Regions from separate parts of the Pseudoalteromonas sp. Z1A2 genome, predicted to be linked through region 1. Evidence: predicted binding sites of a transcription regulator. Region 1 holds the regulator's gene; the other holds the start of a gene.
What was found. The regulator LexA, encoded in region 1, represses DNA repair genes until DNA is damaged. The targets are predictions, from matches to a motif close to TACTGTATNNNNATACAGTA.

Region 1 (10,931 bases):
TTTTTAAGTTTTATTTCTTGGCTTAAAAACTCACCATTATTAGTAATTGCAGTAGGCAACCAATCAAACTTTAATGCGCCATATGCCAAAACTAATGGGATTGCACAGCAACCCACAAACAACAAAAGGGGATTATTTTTCATTATGTGTCCTTTTTTTACTCGCAAAAATAGCCACAACAGCACATGCAATAGCAATTAAAAACCATTGCAAAGCGTAGGCATTATGCTTTTGAGGGCTCATAACAACGGCCTCATAATGAGGTGTTGCAATCTCATCACCAGTACCTTGTCTGTAAGCCATAAAATTAATTAATGATTGCTGGCTTTGGGTGCTCAGCATATTCAAGTCGATAGATTGGATTCTTGTAGGTAAGTCGTTATTTGTAGTTTTATCTTCAAGCGTAAAGCTACTTAAGTTATTTTCTTTTATTTGCGCTTTAAGAATAAAAACACCTGTAGGCAGAGCAACCTTTGGCAGTGCATCTCTAGATATAGGCGCTTTTACCCATCCTAAATTAACTAAAATCACTTTCTCTTCGGTGTCTGGCTTTAGTAAAGCAAGTAAGTCGTACCCTACTTGTCCGTTATAAACTTGATTATCTAAAAGCCAATATTGGTTTTGTACAAACCGCCCTTTTAACTCAACCAATACACCAGTTTTGTTCCAGCTATCAGGCAAGTTAAGTAATTGAGACCAGCTCATCACACCACGAGTCTGTTGCTTAGCTATGGCGGTTAGTTGTTGCTGCTTTTGCTCACCTCGCTCCAACTGCCAAAACCCTAATCGCACACACACAAGTACAACAACCACAACCATACAAAGTGTGATTAGTGAGCTAAGCTTTTGTTTGTGCCATAAAACTAACTGCATAAAGGGTCAACTCAGTGATTATTAAAATTATTATCGTACTGTTGTTAATATTTATACTTTTTAACTTATTTAGAGCATTGTTTATTATGGTGTCAGGGAAAACAGGGGGACGACCTATGTCTCACTTTTTAGGTCGTCGCGTATTGTTTTCGGTAGTTGTTTTAGTTGTTGTTATTGCAGCGCTTAAACTTGGTTTTATTAAAGCAAATAATTCGCCAATAAACGCTACAGCACATATACAAATACAAACAAACACAGCCACACCACATCAACAAAGTGCCAATACCAAGCAGCTGCTTGAAAAGCAAAGTGCTTATCTTTAGTAAAGTGCCCTTTTAATATCCGTAAAAATATTACAAATAAAAGTACGGTTCCTAGCGTTACATGCATGCCATGAAAACCAGTCAATAAAAAAAACGTATTACCGTAAATACCCGCATCTAGCGTTAGATTAAGGTCATTATATGCATGCATGTACTCCTCAACTTGCAACCCTAAAAAGCAAACGCCCAATAAAATAGTAGCGCCTAAAAAAACCTTAAGTGGAGTGCGTTTATTGTTTTCCATCGCTACGTGGGCAAAATGTAAAGTAACTGAGGAAGTAAGCAGTATTAAGGTATTTATAAGTGGTAAGCCTTGCCAGCCCATAGCTTGAGTAGTTTCGCCAGCAGGTGTTGAAACAAGCGGCCAAACGGCTTCAAAAGTAGGCCATAATACCTCGTTAGTCATTGCATTATTGCCTGCACCTCCAAGCCAAGGTACCGACAATACGCGTGCATAAAAAAGCGCACCAAAAAAGGCCATAAAAAACATAACTTCAGAAAAAATAAACCAGCTCATACCTTGTCTAAAAGAGCGATCCATTTGTGCTGAGTACAAACCTTGGTCCGATTCACTAATTACATTTTTAAACCAGCTAAACAACATATACACAAGCACAGCAATACCGGCATAAAGCAGATAAACCCCGCTACCACCTTCTTTACCTACACTCATAACAGTCAAGCCCGCCCCTACTGCAATAAAAAACAATGCAACAGCACCTACAATAGGCCACGGGCTTTGCTCTGGTACGTAATAATGCTCATATTCTTGATTCATTTTATTTACTCCTAGTTTCACACTAGTTTAAAAAGCTAGTTATTACTTGCCACCAGCTGTTCACTAATATCAAATACGGTATAAGATAAAGTTAATTCTTCAATGTCGCTTGGCAATGCGGTATCAACATAAAAAAGTAATTTAAATTCAAGCTCTTCCCCTGCTTTTAGAGGTTGCTGATCAAAGCAAAAACAAGCTATTTTATGTAAATACTTTGCCGCTTTACCTGGCGAGACTGATGGTACAGCCTGCATTACTTTATCCAGATTGCTATTATTTTTAGCACTAAACATTACTTCACGCATTGCACCGGGTTTTACCACTACACTGTATTCTTTTGATTTAACTTCAAACGGTGCACCACTTTGTGCGTGAGTAGTAAAGCTAACGCCAACTTCTCGGTTTTGTACTATTTGTGTACTTTGCTCTGCTTGCTCAAGCGAAGGCTTCCCATTAAGCCCTGTTACATCACAAAACACGTCATATAAAGGTACTAAAGCAAAGGCAAAGGCAAACATGCCTATGCAAATAAGTACCAAACGTTTGAGTAGCGGTGCGTGTGTCATTACTTAATAACCGGCGGCGTAGAAAAAGTATGATATGGCGCTGGAGAGTCAACTTCCCACTCAAGGCCTTCTGCCCCTTCCCATACTTTTGCAGGCACTTTATCACCGCCACGCGCGCATTTAATTACCACAGCTACAAACAACAATTGCGATAAGCCAAAGGCAAACCCACCAATACTTATGATTGCGTTAAAGTCGGCAAATTGAAGAGCGTAATCGGGAATTCGACGCGGCATACCGGCAAGCCCCACAAAATGCATAGGAAAAAACAGTACGTTCACACTCACCAGCGATAGCCAAAAATGCCATTTAGCTAACGTGATATTAAACATGTTGCCTGTCCATTTGGGCAGCCAGTAATAAGCCCCTGCCATTATCGAAAATACAGCCCCTGTTACTAATACATAATGAAAATGCGCCACTACAAAATAAGTATCGTGATATTGAAAATCAGCAGGTGTAATTGCCAGCATCAATCCCGAAAAGCCACCTAAGGTAAACAGCACAATAAACGCAATACTAAAAAGCATTGGCACCTCAAAAGTTATTGAGCCTTTCCACATTGTGGCAACCCAATTAAATACTTTTACTCCAGTAGGTACCGATATAAGCATGGTCGCGTACATAAAAAACAACTCGCCAGCGACCGGCATCCCAGTGGTAAACATATGATGAGCCCAAACAATAAAGCTCAATAGTGCTATAGAGGATGTGGCGTATACCATTGAGGCATAGCCAAAAAGTTTTTTACGAGAAAAGGTAGGTACTATTGTAGATATAATGCCAAAGGCAGGAAGAATCATTATGTATACTTCAGGGTGACCAAAAAACCAAAAAATGTGTTGGAACATCACCGGGTCGCCACCGCCTGCAGCATCAAAAAAGCTGGTAGCAAAATACTTATCGGTAAGTACCATAGTGACAGCCCCTGCAAGCACTGGCATTACGGCTATTAATAAAAAGGCAGTAATTAACCACGTCCATACAAATAAGGGCAACTTCATCCATGTCATGCCGGGGGCACGTAAGTTCACTATGGTTACAATCACATTGATTGCGCCCATTATTGAGCTAATTCCCATAATATGTACGGCAAATACAAACAATGCAGTATTATCATTACTGTATGTTGTGGACAGTGGTGCATAAAAAGTCCAACCAAATGCAGGCCCCCCACCAGGCATAAATAACGATGCCAATAGGATTAAAAACGCAAACGGTAAAATCCAAAAGCTCCAGTTATTCATTCTTGGCAATGCCATATCTGGCGCGCCAATCATGAGTGGTATCATCCAGTTAGCAAGGCCTGTAAAGGCGGGCATAACCGCACCAAACACCATAATTAAACCATGCACTGTGGTCATTTGATTAAAAAAGTGAGGATCGACCAACTGTAAACCTGGTTGAAATAATTCAGCCCTGATCACCATGGCCATTCCACCACCAATTAAGAACATGGTCAGCGAAAAAATTAAATATAAACTACCTATATCTTTATGATTAGTTGTGTAAAGCCAGCGTTTAAAACCTTTAGCTGGGTGATGAGCATGATGAGCTTCATTGGCGTTAGGTTGTTCTACTATGCTACTCATTAGTTCGCCTCCACTTTGGCATCAAGTGCTGCCTGTATTTGACTCGGTTGAATAACATCACCCGTATCATTACCCCACGCATTACGTTTATAAGTAATAACCGCAGCTAATTGCTTTATAGATAACTGTTTGGCAAATGCTTGCATTGCCGTACCGGGTCGTCCATGGATAACTACATCAATGTGATCTTTTATATCGCCAAGCACTATCGGGCTACCTTTAAGTGCAGGAAATACACCCGGTAACCCCATGCCAGTAGGTTGATGACATGCAGCACAATTAGCCATATATACTTGTTCGCCTAAAGTCATTAATTCTTCTTTTGGGAGGGTTTTATCAAGTAATGCGGCATCTGCTAATGCTGCTTTTTGTTTAGCCTGCTTTGCATCTGCAAGCCATGTTTTAAAATCAGCTTCAGATTTAGCGATCACCACAACGGGCATAAAGCCATGGTCTTTACCACACAACTCAGCACATTGGCCTCGGTAAGTACCTTCTTCGTTTATGTTCGTCCATGTTTCGTTTATAAAGCCGGGGTTCGCATCTTTTTTAACTGCAAAATCAGGTACCCACCAAGAGTGAATAACATCATCAGAAGTCATTAAAAATCGTACTTTTTGATTTATTGGCAGTACAAGAGGCTTATCAACCTCAAGTAAGTAGTTAGGGTTTTTATCTGCAAGATTCGCTATTTCATCTTGCGGGGTAGATAAAATAGAGTAGAACTCTACATCTTCGCCCATATATTCATAATGCCATTTCCATTGCGAACCCGTAATTTTAATAGTGAGATCAGCTTTGCTGGCATCTTCCATTGCAATAAGGGTTTTAGTGGCTGGTACTGCCATAGCAATTAAAATAACAAACGGAATTGCAGTCCAAAGTATTTCTACTTTAGTGCTTTCGTGAAATTGGGCAGGTACAGCCCCTTTAGATTTACGGTGATGAATAAGTGCCCAAAACATAATTGCGAACACTATCACCCCAATCACACAACATATTATAAATATGGTCATGTGCAGCTGATATACATTATTGCTTATATCGGTTACGCCTTTGCGCATATTGTATTGGCTGTTAGCCAAAACTGGGTGCGAAAAAACACATAATATAAGCCACAAGGTAGAGGTCAGTTTACCCATGTGACGGCTCCTTTGATGCTATTGCGAATGCAAAGCGAAGAGGCATACGGCTTAAACGCCAATTCGTTATTTTTATTTTTTTAGCCAATCTTATTTAATATTGATTGGTTTTGCTGCGCCAACAACGAGTTTGTGTATATTGTGTGTTCTCAAAACTAAAAAGCTGTGAGTTATTATTAGCTCAGCACATTAACAATTAGCTAAAAAACGAACAACAAGCAAGTTTTAGTATAAAAAACAATCAGGTGATATTGAATAATTAATAAAAAATCGGTAATCAACTGGGCAACAGAAAGTTCAAAATATGAGCAAAACAAAGGGGTTTAACGCATTCGGAGGGGGAAAATATAAGTGCAAAAAAGTTTACAGCTTAAATAGTCAGTGGGCTGTTTACGCCCTATTTTTTAGTACAAATTTTAAAACAAAAATGCGTACTAATTAGTACGCATTTATAAAGCTGCTTGTTTAAAAGCTATTTTTAAAGTCACATCCAATCAGCGTTTCTTATAACGCCAACGGCTAAGCCTTCAATATTAAAAGACTCATTCTCAAGATCTACTTCAATAGAGTCAAAATCGTCGTTTTCAGCATGAAGTAATACTTTACGACCCGCTTTCTCAAGACGTTTTACAGTTACGTCTTCGTCTAGGCGAGCAACAACAACTTGTCCATTTTCAGCGGTTTGAGTACGATGTACAGCAAGTAAATCACCATCCATAATACCAATATCTTTCATGCTCATACCGTTAACGCGTAGTAAAAAATCTGCAGCCGGTTTAAACATTAATGGATCGATTTTGCAGTGACTTTCAACGTGCTCTTGCGCCAAAATAGGTGAACCAGCAGCAACACGCCCTATAAGCGGTAAACCTAATTGTTCTGGCTCTTCTTCTTCAATTAATTGAATACCACGGCTTGCACCTGGTTTCATTTTAATTGCGCCTTTTTTAGCAAGTGCTTTTAAATGTTCTTCAGCAGCATTGGCACTTTTAAAACCTAATGTTTGCGCTATTTCAGCACGTGTAGGAGGCATACCAGTGTCTTTAATAAAAACTTTAATTAGTTCGAGTATTTGAGCTTGGCGGTTCGTTAATGGTCGCATACAACTGGTTTTCCATACAGTACATTTAACTGTGAGTATATACAGTTAAATAAAAATCGCAAATTTAAATTAAGCCTTAAAATAGCTAAAGTAATTTCACTTGTGTACATTTTAGGGATATAACTAAAGCTGAGTTTATAAATGATTAAAAATGCAAAGGAGACATTATGAGTATTTGGTACCAGCCCATCACCTTAGAGCTGTGCAAGCAGTTAGAGCAAGGCGTTAATGGCCAAGGAACATTAATGAAAACTATGGGGATAGAAGTCACAGAAATTGGCGATGATTATTTGGTTGCCACAATGCCGGCAATTCCTGAGCATCATAACCCAATGGGGATGGTTCACGGCGGTGCTAACGTTGTACTTGCCGAAACAGTTGCCAGCTATGCCGCTAACTTTGTTGTCGATTTTACTAAATTTTACTGTGTAGGGCAGGAAATTAGCGCAAGTCATTTAAAAGCATCTCGCAACGGCACTTTAACAGCAACGGCTAGAGCGTTTCATATTGGCAAACGTAGTTCAGTATGGGAAATAAAAATTACAAATAGCCGCAATGAGCTGTGCTGCGTATCAAAAATGACCGCAGCAGTCGTAGAGCGAAGATAGTTACTTTTCGATTGGGTAAATGGTAATTTCCATACCCGCACCAATCGCAGATATACGCAATAATGTATCTGCATCTAAGGCTTGATTAAAGCACTTAGGAGAAGTCCCTGATTCAAAACCAATATCAAACGTTCTACGTGAACAACTTAACCATTGCTTTAGCGCGTTACGCGAACACGATTCAATAAGCTCACATATATGGTTTATGGCTTTATCAGGTGTGCTCACCTCACCTGTAGCTTCAATACGTGCTAGTTGACGGTATTCGTCTTTGTCATAATGTAAAATCGTCGCGACTTTTTTCAAGTCCGCCACTAGCAAACTAATATCTTGCTTTGATTCAAGCTCAAGATCTACATTTAAAAATTGAATTTCCGACATCGTTTCGTATTTATCCTCTAATAATTTCATTGCAAACTTTAACGCAGTTTTACCGTTATACCAAATCAACTATGCTCTATTAACCACTTTATATGGATATTTCGTAGCTTTTAAGTATTTTTTAGCATTTAAAGCTAGCTGGATATCAAACATCTAGCTCAATTAAACAGATAAGTCATGTTAGGAATTTAAGTGTAATCTTTTTTATTTTTAAATGATTACAGTAAGCTATAGTTTAAACTGCGACAAAATGTCGCAGTAACTTATCCTATTAATGTAATAAACTAGCCTCTAAAAATAATAAGACTAAAACATGAATAAAAAAATATTTAAGCATGCTCGCAAGTTACATAAATGGTTAGGTTATTTATTAGCACTACAAATTTTAGCATGGTTACTAGGTGGTTTAATTATGAGTGCAATCCCTCTTGATAAAGTTCATGGGAAGCATCTTGCAACACGCACTCTTAATAATCCATTTACGCAGGCTGATTATATTGCTTCCCTTGACGATATTGCCTCTCAGGTGGTTAATCCAACACAAATAATTTTTGAGAACTTCTTAACTACACCACTTATTACTGTCTTTAGTAATAACGAGCAGCAAAGCTTCAATGGCATAACAGGCCGACCATTTGAACCGCCAACTAAAATACAAATTACCGCAAATGCTAAAGCACACTTACTTATTGATGCTCAAGTAACAAGCGCTGTACTACTAAAGCAAGGTATGCGAGAAGTTGGATATAAAACCAATGTTTGGCAGGTACAATTTGACGACACATTTAACACAACACTGTACTTGTCAGAAAATAACGGCAAAGTTGTCACCGTTCGCAGCACGCTATGGCGAATATTCGACTTTTTTTGGATGTTACATATTATGGATTACGATGAGCGAGAGGATTTTAATAATCCGCTGCTTATTAGCTTTTCAGCAACCAGCGTACTTTTTTGTTTAAGTGGAATATTATTACTTATACAAAATATACGACTAAAACGATTTATCCGAATTAAAAATAAGAATAAATCAAAGTAGTCATATTGGTTTTTGAGAGCTAGCGCCCACTTATCAAAGAGTAAATAAGCCTAGGGCTTGTTTTATTCCAAGTGCTTAAATCGACTCAAATGTCGCTTTAACATTTCGTTTTCGAAAATCAACTCATCACGCTCATCCAGCAATTGTAAAACTAAAGCTATTGCCGACCAATCTAACGAAAAGTCATGCTGGATACGGGCCGCTTTTTTAACTAAGGTCACTGCAGATACCGTAAATTGCCACTGCGTAACATGCTCCCCCTCAATTGGAACCGCAATATTATGCTCAACTAGCTCATATAAAATTGCTTCGCTAATATCACTGCTCAAACATAGCTCTTTGCTAGTAAGTAAATCGTCTTTTTGTGTCACGATAATTTGCATTATGGTTTGCTCCAGTTATTACGGGGATCAAAGTGAGCTTTTTCGGCTAATTCTTCCCACAGTTTTTTACTGGCATCATCAATAGATGTTGGATTAACAATTTTAAGCACAGCAAATAAATCACCTTTGGCTTTTTTACTCATTAATCCCTTACCTTTAATACGTAAGCGTTGACCAGACTGACTATTAGAAGGAATAGTTAATTGGATATTACCTGTCAACGTAGGTAAATTTAGCTTTGTACCAAGAGCCGCTTCCCATGGTGCAAGAGGGACAACTATATTTAGGTTATGACCCTCAACATCAAATAATGGGTGAGGCACTAAACTAATTTGTAAATACAAGTCGCCATTTTGCCCATTCGCTGACCCTAACCCGCCTTGCCCTTTTAGTCGAATTCGCTCGCCATTTACTGAGCCTGCAGGAATTTTCACTTTAAGTGATTTTTTAATTTCAGTAACACGGCCACTGCTGTCTCGCTGCGGTAACATAAACTCAACAGGCTTCACGGTATCAACTAAAGTCTCTTCAAGAAAAATTAGGAACTCTATTTCCACATCTTGTCCTTTTTGCGCGCGAGCGGCGTTACTTCTGCTTTGCCCGGAACGATCGAATCCACCAGCTCCGCCAAACATTGAATTAATAAAGTCAGAAAACTCTTGGTCGGTTTGAGGATCGCTTTGCTGGTAATTACTTTGCGAAGAGGCATTGTTACCACCATAATGGCCTTGCTGTTGACGAGCACGATTTTGTTGGTGACGACGTAACTCGTCGTATTTTACACGTTATTCTTTGTTATGAATGACTTCGTAAGCTTCTGCTATTTCTTTAAACTTATCTTCTGCTTGAGGCTCTTTGCTTACATCTGGGTGATATTTTCTGGCTAACTTTTTATAAGCTACTTTAACCGCTTTATCATCTGCATCAGGCGATATTCCAAGCACTGCATAATAATCAACAAATTTCATTTGCAATCCAAATCCTCATATTGAGTAAGCTTTAAGCATACTCCTTAACGGGTAACCTTGTGTGGTTAAAATACGATAAATAGTGAGAAATAAATGAATAGTGAAAATAACTTTGAGTAAAAAATTAATCAGGCACTTTTTAGTAATATAAGCGTAGGCCTTAAGTTAACTTTATCTTTTATCTTCAAGGCTTTAAACTGCCTATTCCTGTAGTTCACATTTGTGATGGATATGACTCGATTTATTCTGGCCTTATTGGCTTGTTGTGTGTGCGCTTCGGTATCAGCCGAACAATTTACCCGTTTTTCAACGGCTAAAAGACATTTAATTAAAACCCTACCTGACAACGCCAAAAGCATTTACTGCGGTTGCGACATTAAAAAAGAAGGCAAAAAACTCGTTCCTGATCCGTCTAACTGTGGTTACATTCCTCGAAATACCCTTACCCGCTCAGGCAAAGTAAATGTGCGAGCACTACGCATTGAGTGGGAGCACATTGTTCCGGCGTGGGAATTTGGTCACCAGCTACAATGCTGGCAAGATGGCGGGCGTAAAAACTGCCGTAAAGTAAGTGCTAAATTTAGAAAAATGGAAGCTGATATAAATAACTTAGCGCCAGCTATTGGCGAAATTAATGCCGATCGCTCTAATTATCGTTTTGGTATGCTTAGCGAAAACGCCACACAATATGGTCGTTGCGAAGTAAAAGTAAACTTTAAGCAACGTGTAGTTGAACCGCCTGTTTATGCACGAAAACGTATAGCTGACACCTACGCTTACATGCAAAAAACATACGGTTTAAAAATCTCTGATAAACAGCAAAAGTTATTTAATGCATGGCAAAAGCAAGCATTCGCAGATACAAGTAGTGCGAGTAAGCTCTAAGCTTTAACACTCATTTACATAAATCAAAGTTATAAATGTTGAATAAACGAGCGAGTGTTGTAATATTTTAAACAACTTATTTACAAAAAAGCCCTTACCTATGTTTAAAAATAATAAAACCTCGCTTGCCATTTTCACTGCATTTGCGGGCTTTGCTTTGACCGGTTGTGGCGGCGGTGGTAGCGGCATCGACTCAGCCCCTGTAGTTACAACACCTGTTAGTAGCAGTCCAACATGGACTGCGGGTGTATTTGAACCCTCTAACGATTTAAAAAACTTTTGCGAAACCCC
Region 2 (10,931 bases), on a different contig from region 1:
CAAACTACTATTTGAAAAGTCGACTTTAGATACTTGGCTTCGAAAGTATGGTGACCGCACATAGCTTGCTAATATGGCAGGCATAAAAAATTATACTTCTTGCCTGCCATGTTGATTACTTTTGACATAGGTATTTTTATTATGAATTCAGCATTACAGCCATTAGTGGTTGAGAATAAGTGTGCTCAGTTGCTTTTAACACAAAGATTATTTCAAACCACACCACCTAGAACACTTAGTGCAGATATAAAACATGAAGCACGTTATAGGTATGGTGATTTAGCGTTAAAAACTCATAAATATATTCAGATAAACCCTAAAAACATCGTGTTTTGGTTGGTTTTTGACATTGATGATGAAAACACTTTCAGCTGGGAAGATAAGTTATTACCGCCACCGAATATAATTGTAAGTGGTTTAGACCGAGCTGATAGCTCTAAAGTAGTTGGTGGTGCGCATCTATTTTATGCAGTGCAATTTGTACCTTCATCAAATGCATCGCGTGAAAAACCTGTCAGGTTTTTAGATGATGTAAAAAAAGGGATGACATTGCAATTAGGCGCTGATGCAGACTATTACGGCCCTTTGAGTAAAAATCCTTTAAATTCAAGTTGGAATACATCTTTCCTTCATGCACATGAATACAGTCTAAATGAATTAAATAATTATTTAACAAAGGTGACAAAAAAACGCCGATATGACTTTGATTGGTCTTTGGTCGCTGAGTCGCGAAACTGTATGGTATTTCATGAACTCAGATTCATAGCATATGAACGCATTAATTATGCGAAAGAAAATTGGACATATGAGCAATGGGAAAGTCATTTATTTAATATTGCTCAGTCGTGTAATGAGTTCAGTTCGTCAGACCTTCCTAAAATCCACCCATTAAACCACTCCGAATTGAAAGGGATTGTTAAGAGTGTGGCTAATTTCACTTGGTTTAAATATAGCTCGTCAAATAACCGTGGGAGAGCCGGACTATTTTTACTGCAAATTAAGATCGTAACTAAAAAACTTGCTCAACAGCAGGGGGCTAAGTTTACACACAAAGCACGTAGAACAAACACAGAGGAAAAAATTACTAAAGCAATAGCGAAGATGCAAAGTGAAGGGAAAAAGCCTTCACAGGTGCTTATAGCCAACGAAATAGGAATGACTCGACAAGCTGTTGCTAAATATAAACATCTACTAGAAATATGTTAATTATGCTGCACATCAGGGTATTAGGAAATAAGATAGGGCATGATGTTACATATTAAAGTTATTTATTTAATAACTACATATGAACGAGCTGAATTAGCTGTAAGTAGTGAAGCTACATATATGCTACATGTATTAATAATATTTAGTGTGCGTGTATCAATATGTATTTTATTTAAATTATAAGTACTTAATATTTAAATAAATTAAATGGTCGGTATGGAGAGATTCGAACTCTCGACCCCTGCCACCCCATGACAGTGCGCTACCAAGCTGCGCTACATACCGACGTTGTTTGCAATAGTACGTGTATTTTTTTAAAAATCAATAAGCGATTGTTTGTTTGGGTGTTTATTACGCAAGAGGCCTAAAAAGGCGCCCTTGCGGTGTATTAATTAGCTAGTCTTTATTTAGCCACTTTTTGATCGAGTCATACATCTCATCTCGTATTAATGGCTGAGCTTTTTTGTTAGGGTGTAAACTATCGTTTTGCATTAGCTCAGGTTGGCTGGCAATATCGAGCATAAAAAAGTTCATTAAATGCGCATTTGTCTCTTCGCTAACGCGCGAAAAAGTGTCAGTAAACATTTTACTGTAACGCGGGCCGTAATTAGGGGGAATGTAAATCTCCATTAAGGCGGTCATCGCATTAGCTGCTTGGCTTTTTTGAATAAGAGACGTTAAGTTAGTTTGCATTTTTTTAACTGGGAAACCACGTAAACCGTCATTAGCACCTAGCTCAATAAGTACATGAGTGGGTTCGTATTGCTCAAGCAATGCATCTAAACGGCGTAGGGCTCCACCAGATGTTTCGCCACTAATACTGGCGTTGATAAGTTCAATGTCGGCTTGTTCGTCATCGTATTTATCTTGTAACAATTTTACCCAGCCTTCTTCTTGTTGAAGTCCGTAGGCTGCGCTTAAACTGTCACCGAGTATTAAAATCGTGTTTTCGGCTGCTGCGCTCAGCGGTTTGATAACTAAAAATAAAATGAATACTAAACGAAGGATTGAATGAGTCATATGTCAGCGCTTTCTCAATTAAATATAATTCAGGTTAATGGTTTGTCTAAAATAGTTTCTACCTTTGAAGGTGAGCTGCCCATCCTCAGCGACATCAGCTTTAATGTCAAGCATGGCGAGTCTGTTGCTATTGTTGGCACGTCGGGCTCTGGTAAATCAACGTTACTCAGTTTATTAGCGGGGCTGGATACCGCAAGCAGCGGCGAAATATTTTTAGATGGTGAACCATTACACAATTTAGATGAAGAAGAGCGTGCTGCACTGCGCGCGGCTAAAATTGGATTTGTGTTTCAATCGTTTATGTTAGTACAAAGCTTAACGGCACTAGAAAACGTTATGCTACCAGCAGAGCTCGCTGGTGAAAGTGATGCAAAAGAGCAAGCAATTGCTTTGCTTGAAAAAGTAGGCTTGAGCCATCGAATTGATCATTACCCGTCGCAACTCTCTGGCGGTGAACAGCAGCGTGTTGCTATTGCGCGAGCATTTATTGGTACACCTAAAATACTATTTGCTGATGAGCCTTCGGCTAATTTAGACAGCAAAAACGGTAAAATGATTGAATCCTTATTATTTGATTTAAATACTCAGCACGGTACTACGCTTATTTTGGTAACTCACGATGAAGGGCTTGCACAAAAATGTGAGCACATTATTCAAATAGAAGCGGGTTTACTGGTAAAAAGCCAAGTAGAGGACGTTGCTAATGTGGGTTAAGTTAGCGCTTAAATTATTTTCGCGAGAATTTCGCCGTGGTGAGCTCACGGTTATAAGCGCAGCTATCGCTCTTGCTGTGTTAACCGTGCTTACATTGTCTATGGTTACTGAGCGAATAGGGCAAAGTATTGCGCAAAAAAGCAGTGCTTTTATTGCAGCAGACCGTGTACTTGCAAGCGACCATGTTCTGGACACCGCTTTTATTACTCAAGCACAGAGCCAAAATTTAAAAACGGCGCAAATGGTGTATTTCGACACTATGTTGTTTGCCGATAATGAGATGCAGTTTAGCTCAGTAAAAGCGGCATCTAATGCGTACCCGCTAAAAGGGCAGTTAAAAGTTAAAGATACACTAACCGGTGAAACTAAGGTTGCTAATAGCGGGCCAACGCCGGGTAATGTGTGGCTAAGTGAATCGGTATTTTACAGTTTAAATATTGATATAGGCGCGCAAGTAGAGCTTGGCGCGGCATTATTTAATGTTTCAAAAGTTATTGTAGAAGAGCCAGACGCGCCATTTAATGTATTTTCGAGTAGCCGTCGTGTGCTTATTAATATTGACGATGTGGCAAAAACTGAAGTTGTGCAGCCGGGTAGTCGTGTTTATTACCGCCAACTTTATGCAGGTAGTGAGGCTGACATAAATAGTTTTTATGAGTGGCTTAAACCACAAATGAAAGAAAACCAACAATGGTATGGCGTTAAAGACCGCCAATCACCCATTTCAAACAGCTTAAACCGCGCTGAGAGCTTTTTATTACTTGCTGGTTTACTAGGCATTATTTTGGCTGCAGTGGCTATAGCTGTTTCAGCAAAACGTTATTGTGAACGCCAATACGACCCAGTAGCGATGATGAAAACGCTCGGCGGTAGCCGCTCAATGATCCGCAAAATATACATGCTTCATTTATTGCTTGTATGTGCAATGGCGGTAAGTATAGGGCTGTTAATTGGTTATGGCTTGCAAGAAATAGCAACAAGTTACTTATCAAAAAGTATGGGCACAGAGCTGCCTTTAGGTGGCTTTAAACCTTGGCTGGTGGCTATAAGCACTGGCGTAATTTGTGCCGTTATGTTTTCTATTAAACCATTATTTGATTTATTTGATATTCCACCGCTTAGAGTTCTGCGCCGTAACTTAGGCGACAAGTTGGCAGTAAGTCGTGTGCATTTAGGTATGAGTGCGCTAACCGTGTTTTTATTAATGTGGTTATTTAGTAACAACATAAAAATAACGCTTATTTTGTTTATATCAACACTTGCGCTAATTGGTGTGCTGTTTTTAGTATCTAAATTAATATTTGGTGGTGGTCGAAAACTAGGATTAAAGCCAGGTAATAGTTGGTCGCTTGCAATTGCATCTATTCAAAAGCGTGCCAATGTGAACGCGGTACAGTTAATTAGTTTTTCGTTAGCGATTAAATTACTGCTGTTTTTAGTGGTACTTAAAAACGACATGATATCTGATTGGCAATCGCAGTTACCAAGCGATGCACCTAATGCGTTTTTAGTGAATATTACGCAAAACGAACTTGAGCCAATTAATGAATATTTAGTTCAAAAAGATATTCAGGTATCAGAGTTTTATCCCACTATTCGTGGGCGCGTAAATGCGGTGAACGGCGAGTTGGTAGCACGTTCTGTATCGCTGCAAGACAACGAGAAAAAAGACGAAGAAGCACGTGCAGGTATTGGTCGTGAGCTAAATCTAACATGGCTTAAAAATGTGCCTGATCAAAATGAAGTAACACAAGGCACGTGGTTTGGTGAAAATGCGATGGCTGAAGCCTCAGTAGAGGAGTCGATGCTTGAGCGTTTAGATGTTGAGATAGGCGATACACTTACATTTTTAATTGGTTCGCAGTCGTTCGACGCTAAAATCACCAGTGTGCGCAAAGTAAATTGGGCCACGCTTAAACCTAACTTTTTTATTATTTTAAGTCCTGATGTACTTGCAGATTTTCCGGCGACGTATATTTCGTCGGTACGTATAAACCCAGATCAAAAACGTGACTTTAGCCAGTTATTACGTACTTACCCTACTATTACAGCGATTGATATTGATAACTTTGTTAAGCAAATACAAACAACTATTTCGCAAGTATCGCTCGCCATTGGCTTTGTACTTGCAATTGTTGTGCTGTGTGGCGCGCTTGTACTTATATCGCAAGTGCAAGCTAGTTTAGGTGAGCGTATGCAAGAAATTGTAATACTTAGAACGCTTGGCGCTAAAAGCCGATTAATTAAAAACGCGACCCTGTATGAGTTTTTATTACTAGGCGGTTTAGCTGGCTTAGTTGCCGCATTTTTTAGTGATATAGCGCTTTTAATTGTGCAGCAACAAATGTTTGATTTAGCAGGTAAGTTACACCCACATATATGGATTATTGGGCCGGTAGCTGGCGGCGTATTTGTGGCAGGTTTAGGTTATTTAATGATTGCCCGAAAACTTAAACAAAACACCCAAGGATTAGTGCGTGCCCTAGGGTAAGCTTAAACTAACATGCTCCTGTAAATGCCCACCTAGTACGTGGGCATTTTTGTTTTTCTTTGTACTGGTAATTTATACAGTGCTCTGGCATTATTGGCGTAATTTAAAAATAATAACAATGGAGCGCTGTTTGGCCATCATTTTAGGGATCGATCCTGGTTCACGTTTGACCGGATATGGTGTTGTTGCCCATCAAGGTTCTAAATTTACATACTTAGGCAGTGGCTGTATTAAGTTAGCCGATCATCCTTTTCCGATTAGGCTTAAAATGATCTACCAAGGCATTACACAGCTTATTGAGCAGTTTTCGCCAGAAACTTTTGCCATTGAAAAAGTATTTATGGCGCACAACCCCGATTCAGCTTTAAAACTAGGTCAAGCTAGAGGCGCTGCGATTGTTGGCGCTGCGATGGCCGACTTACCCGTATTTGAATACTCAGCTAGGCAAATTAAGCAAGCAGTAGTGGGTAACGGTGGCGCAGATAAAACACAAGTGCAGCACATGGTAAAAAATATTTTAAAACTACCCGGTATGCCACAGGCCGATGCAGCGGATGCACTCGCTATTGCGATTTGCCACGCCCACTCAGAACAAAATTTAATTAAACTAGCGGGCAGCGCAAGCAAAACCGTTAGAGGACGTTTAAGGAAATAACTATGATAGGCCGCTTAAATGGTATTTTAGTCGAAAAACAACCACCAGAAATATTACTCGAAGTAAGTGGTGTAGGTTACGAAGTACAAATGCCAATGACCTGTTTTTACGATTTACCAAAAATTGGTGAAAATGCGATTGTTTACACTCACTTTGTAGTGCGTGAAGATGCTCAACTATTGTTTGGTTTTAACAATAAAGTTGAACGTGCCTTGTTTAGAGAGCTATTAAAAGCAAATGGCGTAGGGCCAAAACTTGGCTTAGCTATTTTATCGGGCATGTCGGCAAAACAATTTGTAAGTTGTGTAAATAACGAAGACTCAACATCGCTTGTTAAATTACCCGGTGTAGGTAAAAAAACAGCCGAGCGTTTAGTACTCGAAATGAAAGACAGGCTAAAAGATTGGGGTAATGATTTATTTACGCCATTTAGCGACAGCGCAGTAATAGAGCCAATGAGCGATGCGACAATTGCTAATAATGCAGCGGATGATGCCGTATCGGCACTGCTTGCATTAGGTTATAAATTGCCACAAGCTCAAAAAGCAGTAAAATCGATAAGTAAACCCGATATGTCTACTGAGGTTCTTATTAGAGAATCTTTAAAATCTATGTTGTGAGTAACCCATGATTGAAGCGGATCGCTTAATTGATGCGACTGAAAAAACAAATGAAGACTCTATAGATCGTGCAATAAGACCAAAACTTTTAGCCGACTATAGAGGCCAGCCTCATGTTAAGCAGCAAATGGAAATTTTTATTGAAGCTGCCCGAACCCGTGGTGAAGCGCTTGATCATTTATTAATATTTGGCCCACCTGGGCTTGGTAAAACCACGCTTGCAAATATTGTAGCCAATGAGTTACACGTAAGTATTAAAACAACATCAGGCCCTGTACTTGAAAAAGCAGGCGATTTAGCTGCTCTACTTACTAATTTAGAAGAGGGTGATGTACTGTTTATCGATGAAATACACAGGCTAAGCCCGCAAGTTGAAGAAATACTGTATCCAGCAATGGAAGACTACCAGCTTGATATAATGATTGGTGAAGGCCCAGCTGCGCGTTCTATTAAATTAGACTTACCTGCATTTACACTTATTGGTGCCACTACGCGAGCAGGCTCGCTAACATCGCCACTGCGTGACCGTTTTGGTATTGTGCAGCGATTAGAGTTTTATTCTGTAGAAGATTTGTCGCACATAGTAGGGCGCTCTGCACATTATCTTGGTTTAGAAATGTGTGACGACGGCGCAACCGAAATTGCACAACGTTCACGTGGTACACCACGTATTGCAAACCGTTTATTACGGCGTGTACGCGATTACACACAGGTAAAATCTGACGGTACAGTAAATGCCGAAGTAGCTAAGCAAGCCCTTGATATGATTGACGTAGATAAAAGTGGTTTTGATTATATGGACCGCAAATATTTACTCGCCATAATCGAAAAATTTATGGGCGGCCCAGTAGGGCTCGACAATGTAGCGGCTGCTATTGGTGAAGAGCGCGAAACAATAGAAGATGTAATAGAGCCATTTTTAATCCAGCAAGGATTTATTCAGCGTACACCACGCGGGCGCATAGTGTCTGACAGTGCATACCATCACTTTGGTTTACTTCCTAAAAAAGACTAGCCTATATACTTTACTTGCTGTGTTTTATTGCGCAGCAGGTAATTGTCTCAGTATCCCTTTGTTTCAAATTATTATACCCAAAACCTCAACACTCTGTTGCAAATGTTATTTCAAAATACTAATACGCTTTATAGTTAACTGTTAATTCACAGGGCGTTAAGACTCGCGAAGCTATCCTGCGTACCATTCAAACTAGTAAGCGAATTACTTATTGTAAATTAGGTAGGGCAATTATTAGTTTATAAATAAAATATGTAGCGCACTAAATTGCAGGCAAAAAAAAGCCCGCAAAAAATGCGGGCAAACAACAAGTTGAAGGAAGTAATCCAGGGGAACTACGTTTTACTAAATTTGGTTTTATCCAGAGAGAGTAAAACAATGTAATACGATAAAATATCTTATTACTAAGAACTTGGCTTAATGAAACTATCTCATTCAGTGCACTAGCTCGGTATGGAAGAATAATACGTAAGTTTACTTTTTTGTTCAAACTAGAAAATTTGTATTTTCAGATTAGAAAAACTAATTTAGTGAATTTTATTGTTGTTTGAATCTTGTGCGTTAATTAATCGTTAAATTTATAAGTTTATGAAATTTATAACTTAAGTAATTTATTTCGTTATAGCTCGGTATTAGTTTTACTATTACGTGCAGGTGAGGCTTATAGGTTTTGAGTGTTTATGCTCTTATTTTGAATAAACGGCGTATTTTATGACGTTTCATGTATATATTTACGCATATTTACAGTTAGCGAGTTTGTTTAAAAGTTTAAATAAAATACTGAGGCAAAGGGAAATGCCAACTAAAGCTGTTTTTTAACGTTTTTTGTTGCCTATTCATAGCAATACCGTTGTCAGCTTGAAATGGACTAGATACACTAGATGCAACTTTTGGCCGTGTAAGCGGTCATATTTACACAAATTAACCAATTTGCCGTATTTTGAAATTATTTAGGAGTTTAACGTGGGATCAGGGCTTAATTTTTTAGATCTAATTTTAGAAGCAAGTTTGCTTGTTCAATTAGTAATGTTAGGGCTAGTTGCCATGTCTGTAATGTCGTGGACAATTATATTTCAACGTAAAAAAGCAATATCGGATGCGCTAATAAATGCTAAGAAATTTGAGCAAAAGTTTTGGTCGGGTATTGATTTAAGCAAATTATATAACGAGATATCGTCACGCAGCGGTCAGTCTCAAGGCATTGAAGCTTTGTTTACTTCGGGCTTTAAAGAGTTTGCTCGTCATAAAAAGAATACATTTCAAAGTGCGAGTATTGTTATGGAAGGAACGCACCGCTCTATGCGTGTTGCGCTTTCTCGTGAAATTGAAAAAATGGAATCTAGTCTATCGTTTTTAGCAACAGTAGGTTCTATAAGTCCGTACATCGGTTTGTTTGGTACAGTGTGGGGTATAATGAATGCCTTTATAGCACTAGGTGAAGTTAAGCAAGCTACATTACAAATGGTAGCACCAGGTATTGCAGAGGCACTTATTGCGACTGCTATGGGTTTATTTGCGGCGATACCTGCTGTTATTGCTTATAACCGTTTTTCAAACAGTGTTGAAAAGCTTGAGTCTCACTATATTAACTTTATGGAAGAGTTTGCTAATATTTTACACCGTCAAGCAGCTACACAAATAGAGGCACAAGCGAATGTATCAGCGTAAAAAGCGCCGTCCGGTCGCAGAGATTAATGTAGTACCTTACATTGATGTAATGTTGGTACTACTTATAATATTTATGGCTACAGCACCGCTTATTACGCATGGTGTAAAAGTTGATTTACCTAAAATGGAAGAGTCTGATTTAGTTGATACTAAAGATACTCCGCCTATTATTGCCTCAATAGATGCACAAGGTAAATATTACGTGAGTGTAGGTACTGATCCAGAAGAGCCTATGGAAGCACTTGATGTGGCTGCGGTTATAAAATTACAGCTAATGAAAAACCCTGACGTGCCGGTAATGATTAAAGGCTCGGGTAAGGTGTCGTATCAAGAAGTATTATTACTAATGGATTTTTTGAAAAATGCAGGCGTACCATCAGTAGGATTAATGACTGAATCCTTTGAGGGGAAGTAGCTGTATGAATAGTTCAGTAGTAAAATCAATAGTACTTCATTTAGGGATTGGTGGATTTTTGTATGCTTCTGCAAATATTCATCCGCCAACACCTAAAGTAATGGAAGTAACGCTTAATTCGGCTATACCTACGCCAGATAAAGCGGTATCAGCCGTTACAGTTGATCAAAAACAAGTTGAGCAAAAAATTGCTGAACTTCAAAAGAAAGAAAAAGATAAAAAAAGTGCTGAAGATAAACGTATCCGTGATTTAGAACGCAGAGCGGCCAATGCACGCAAGCAACGCGAATCAGAAGCACGTAATATTAAAAAGCTAGAACAAGAGCGTAAAGCTAAAGAGAAAGAAAAAGCGCAAGCCGAGGCAGAAGCTAAAAAAGCACGTGCCATTGAGCAAAAAGAGCGTGCTAAAGCTAAGCAAGCCGAAAAGCAAAAGCAAGAAGCTGAAAACGCAGCAAAAGCAGCAGCTGACAAACGCAAAGCTGAAGAAGAAGCGCTTAAAAAAGCAGAAGCTGAGCGCAAAAAGCGTGAAGAGGAAGCAAAAGAGCGTGCTGCTGAGGCCGAACGTAAACGCCAGCAAGCAATGCAAGAGCAAATGTTACAAGAGCAACTTGCCAAAGAGCAGGCTGCCCGTAGTAAAATACGTCAGCAACAAGTGGTGAGCGAAGTTGATAAGTACCGTGCATTAATTATGGCGCGTATTCAGCAAAACTTACTGATTGATGAAAAAATGAAAAACCAACAGTGCCGAGTTAATATTCGTTTGGGCTTTAATGGTTTAGTAACGCAAGTTAAATCATTAGGTGGCGACAAGTTAGTATGTGAAGCTGCATTAAGAGCTGTGCGCATGGCTGACACATTACCGGTATCTAAAGATAAAGACGTATTCGAAAAACTTAAGAATATTAATTTAACAATCAAGCCAGAATTTTAAAGGAATGATATGTTCAACAAAATAAAAATAGCCTGTTTAGTTTTACTGTTTGGGTTTACGGGTGTTGCTAATGCAGCGCTTGAAATTGTAATAACAGAAGGTGTAGACGGTGCAAGGCCTATTGCCATTGTACCTTTTAAATACCAAGGTGTTGGTCCAATTCCTGAAAAGCTAAGTGGTGTTATTGCTGCCGATT

Region 2: ruvC (crossover junction endodeoxyribonuclease RuvC) is a predicted target of LexA. The motif match lies at 5,494-5,513, and genes of this name have one in related genera.

What each region holds. Positions count from the first base shown of each region.
Region 1 covers NZ_WTKX01000027.1:10,206-21,136, reverse strand. Annotated here, with positions in the region: gene GQR47_RS16515 (hypothetical protein) at 1-143, opposite strand, end outside; gene GQR47_RS16510 (SURF1 family protein) at 133-873, opposite strand; gene GQR47_RS20655 (DUF2909 family protein) at 888-1,196, shown strand; gene GQR47_RS16500 (cytochrome c oxidase subunit 3) at 1,099-1,974, opposite strand; gene GQR47_RS16495 (cytochrome c oxidase assembly protein) at 2,010-2,540, opposite strand; gene ctaD (cytochrome c oxidase subunit I) at 2,540-4,132, opposite strand; gene coxB (cytochrome c oxidase subunit II) at 4,132-5,274, opposite strand; gene lexA (transcriptional repressor LexA) at 5,759-6,376, opposite strand; gene GQR47_RS16475 (PaaI family thioesterase) at 6,544-6,984, shown strand; gene GQR47_RS16470 (hypothetical protein) at 6,985-7,365, opposite strand; gene GQR47_RS16465 (membrane protein) at 7,679-8,404, shown strand; gene GQR47_RS16460 (chaperone modulator CbpM) at 8,467-8,787, opposite strand; partial or broken gene GQR47_RS16455 (DnaJ C-terminal domain-containing protein) at 8,787-9,755, opposite strand; gene GQR47_RS16450 (endonuclease) at 9,987-10,640, shown strand; gene GQR47_RS16445 (S41 family peptidase) at 10,741-10,931, shown strand, end outside.
Region 2 covers NZ_WTKX01000021.1:9,464-20,394, forward strand. Annotated here, with positions in the region: gene GQR47_RS14385 (helix-turn-helix domain-containing protein) at 1-64, shown strand, start outside; gene GQR47_RS14390 (replication initiation protein) at 142-1,206, shown strand; tRNA gene GQR47_RS14395 (tRNA-Pro) at 1,415-1,491, opposite strand; gene GQR47_RS14400 (arylesterase) at 1,603-2,226, opposite strand; gene GQR47_RS14405 (ABC transporter ATP-binding protein) at 2,227-2,940, shown strand; gene GQR47_RS14410 (FtsX-like permease family protein) at 2,930-5,431, shown strand; gene ruvC (crossover junction endodeoxyribonuclease RuvC) at 5,562-6,086, shown strand; gene ruvA (Holliday junction branch migration protein RuvA) at 6,089-6,706, shown strand; gene ruvB (Holliday junction branch migration DNA helicase RuvB) at 6,714-7,721, shown strand; gene tolQ (protein TolQ) at 8,685-9,389, shown strand; gene tolR (protein TolR) at 9,376-9,804, shown strand; gene tolA (cell envelope integrity protein TolA) at 9,809-10,735, shown strand; gene tolB (Tol-Pal system beta propeller repeat protein TolB) at 10,745-10,931, shown strand, end outside.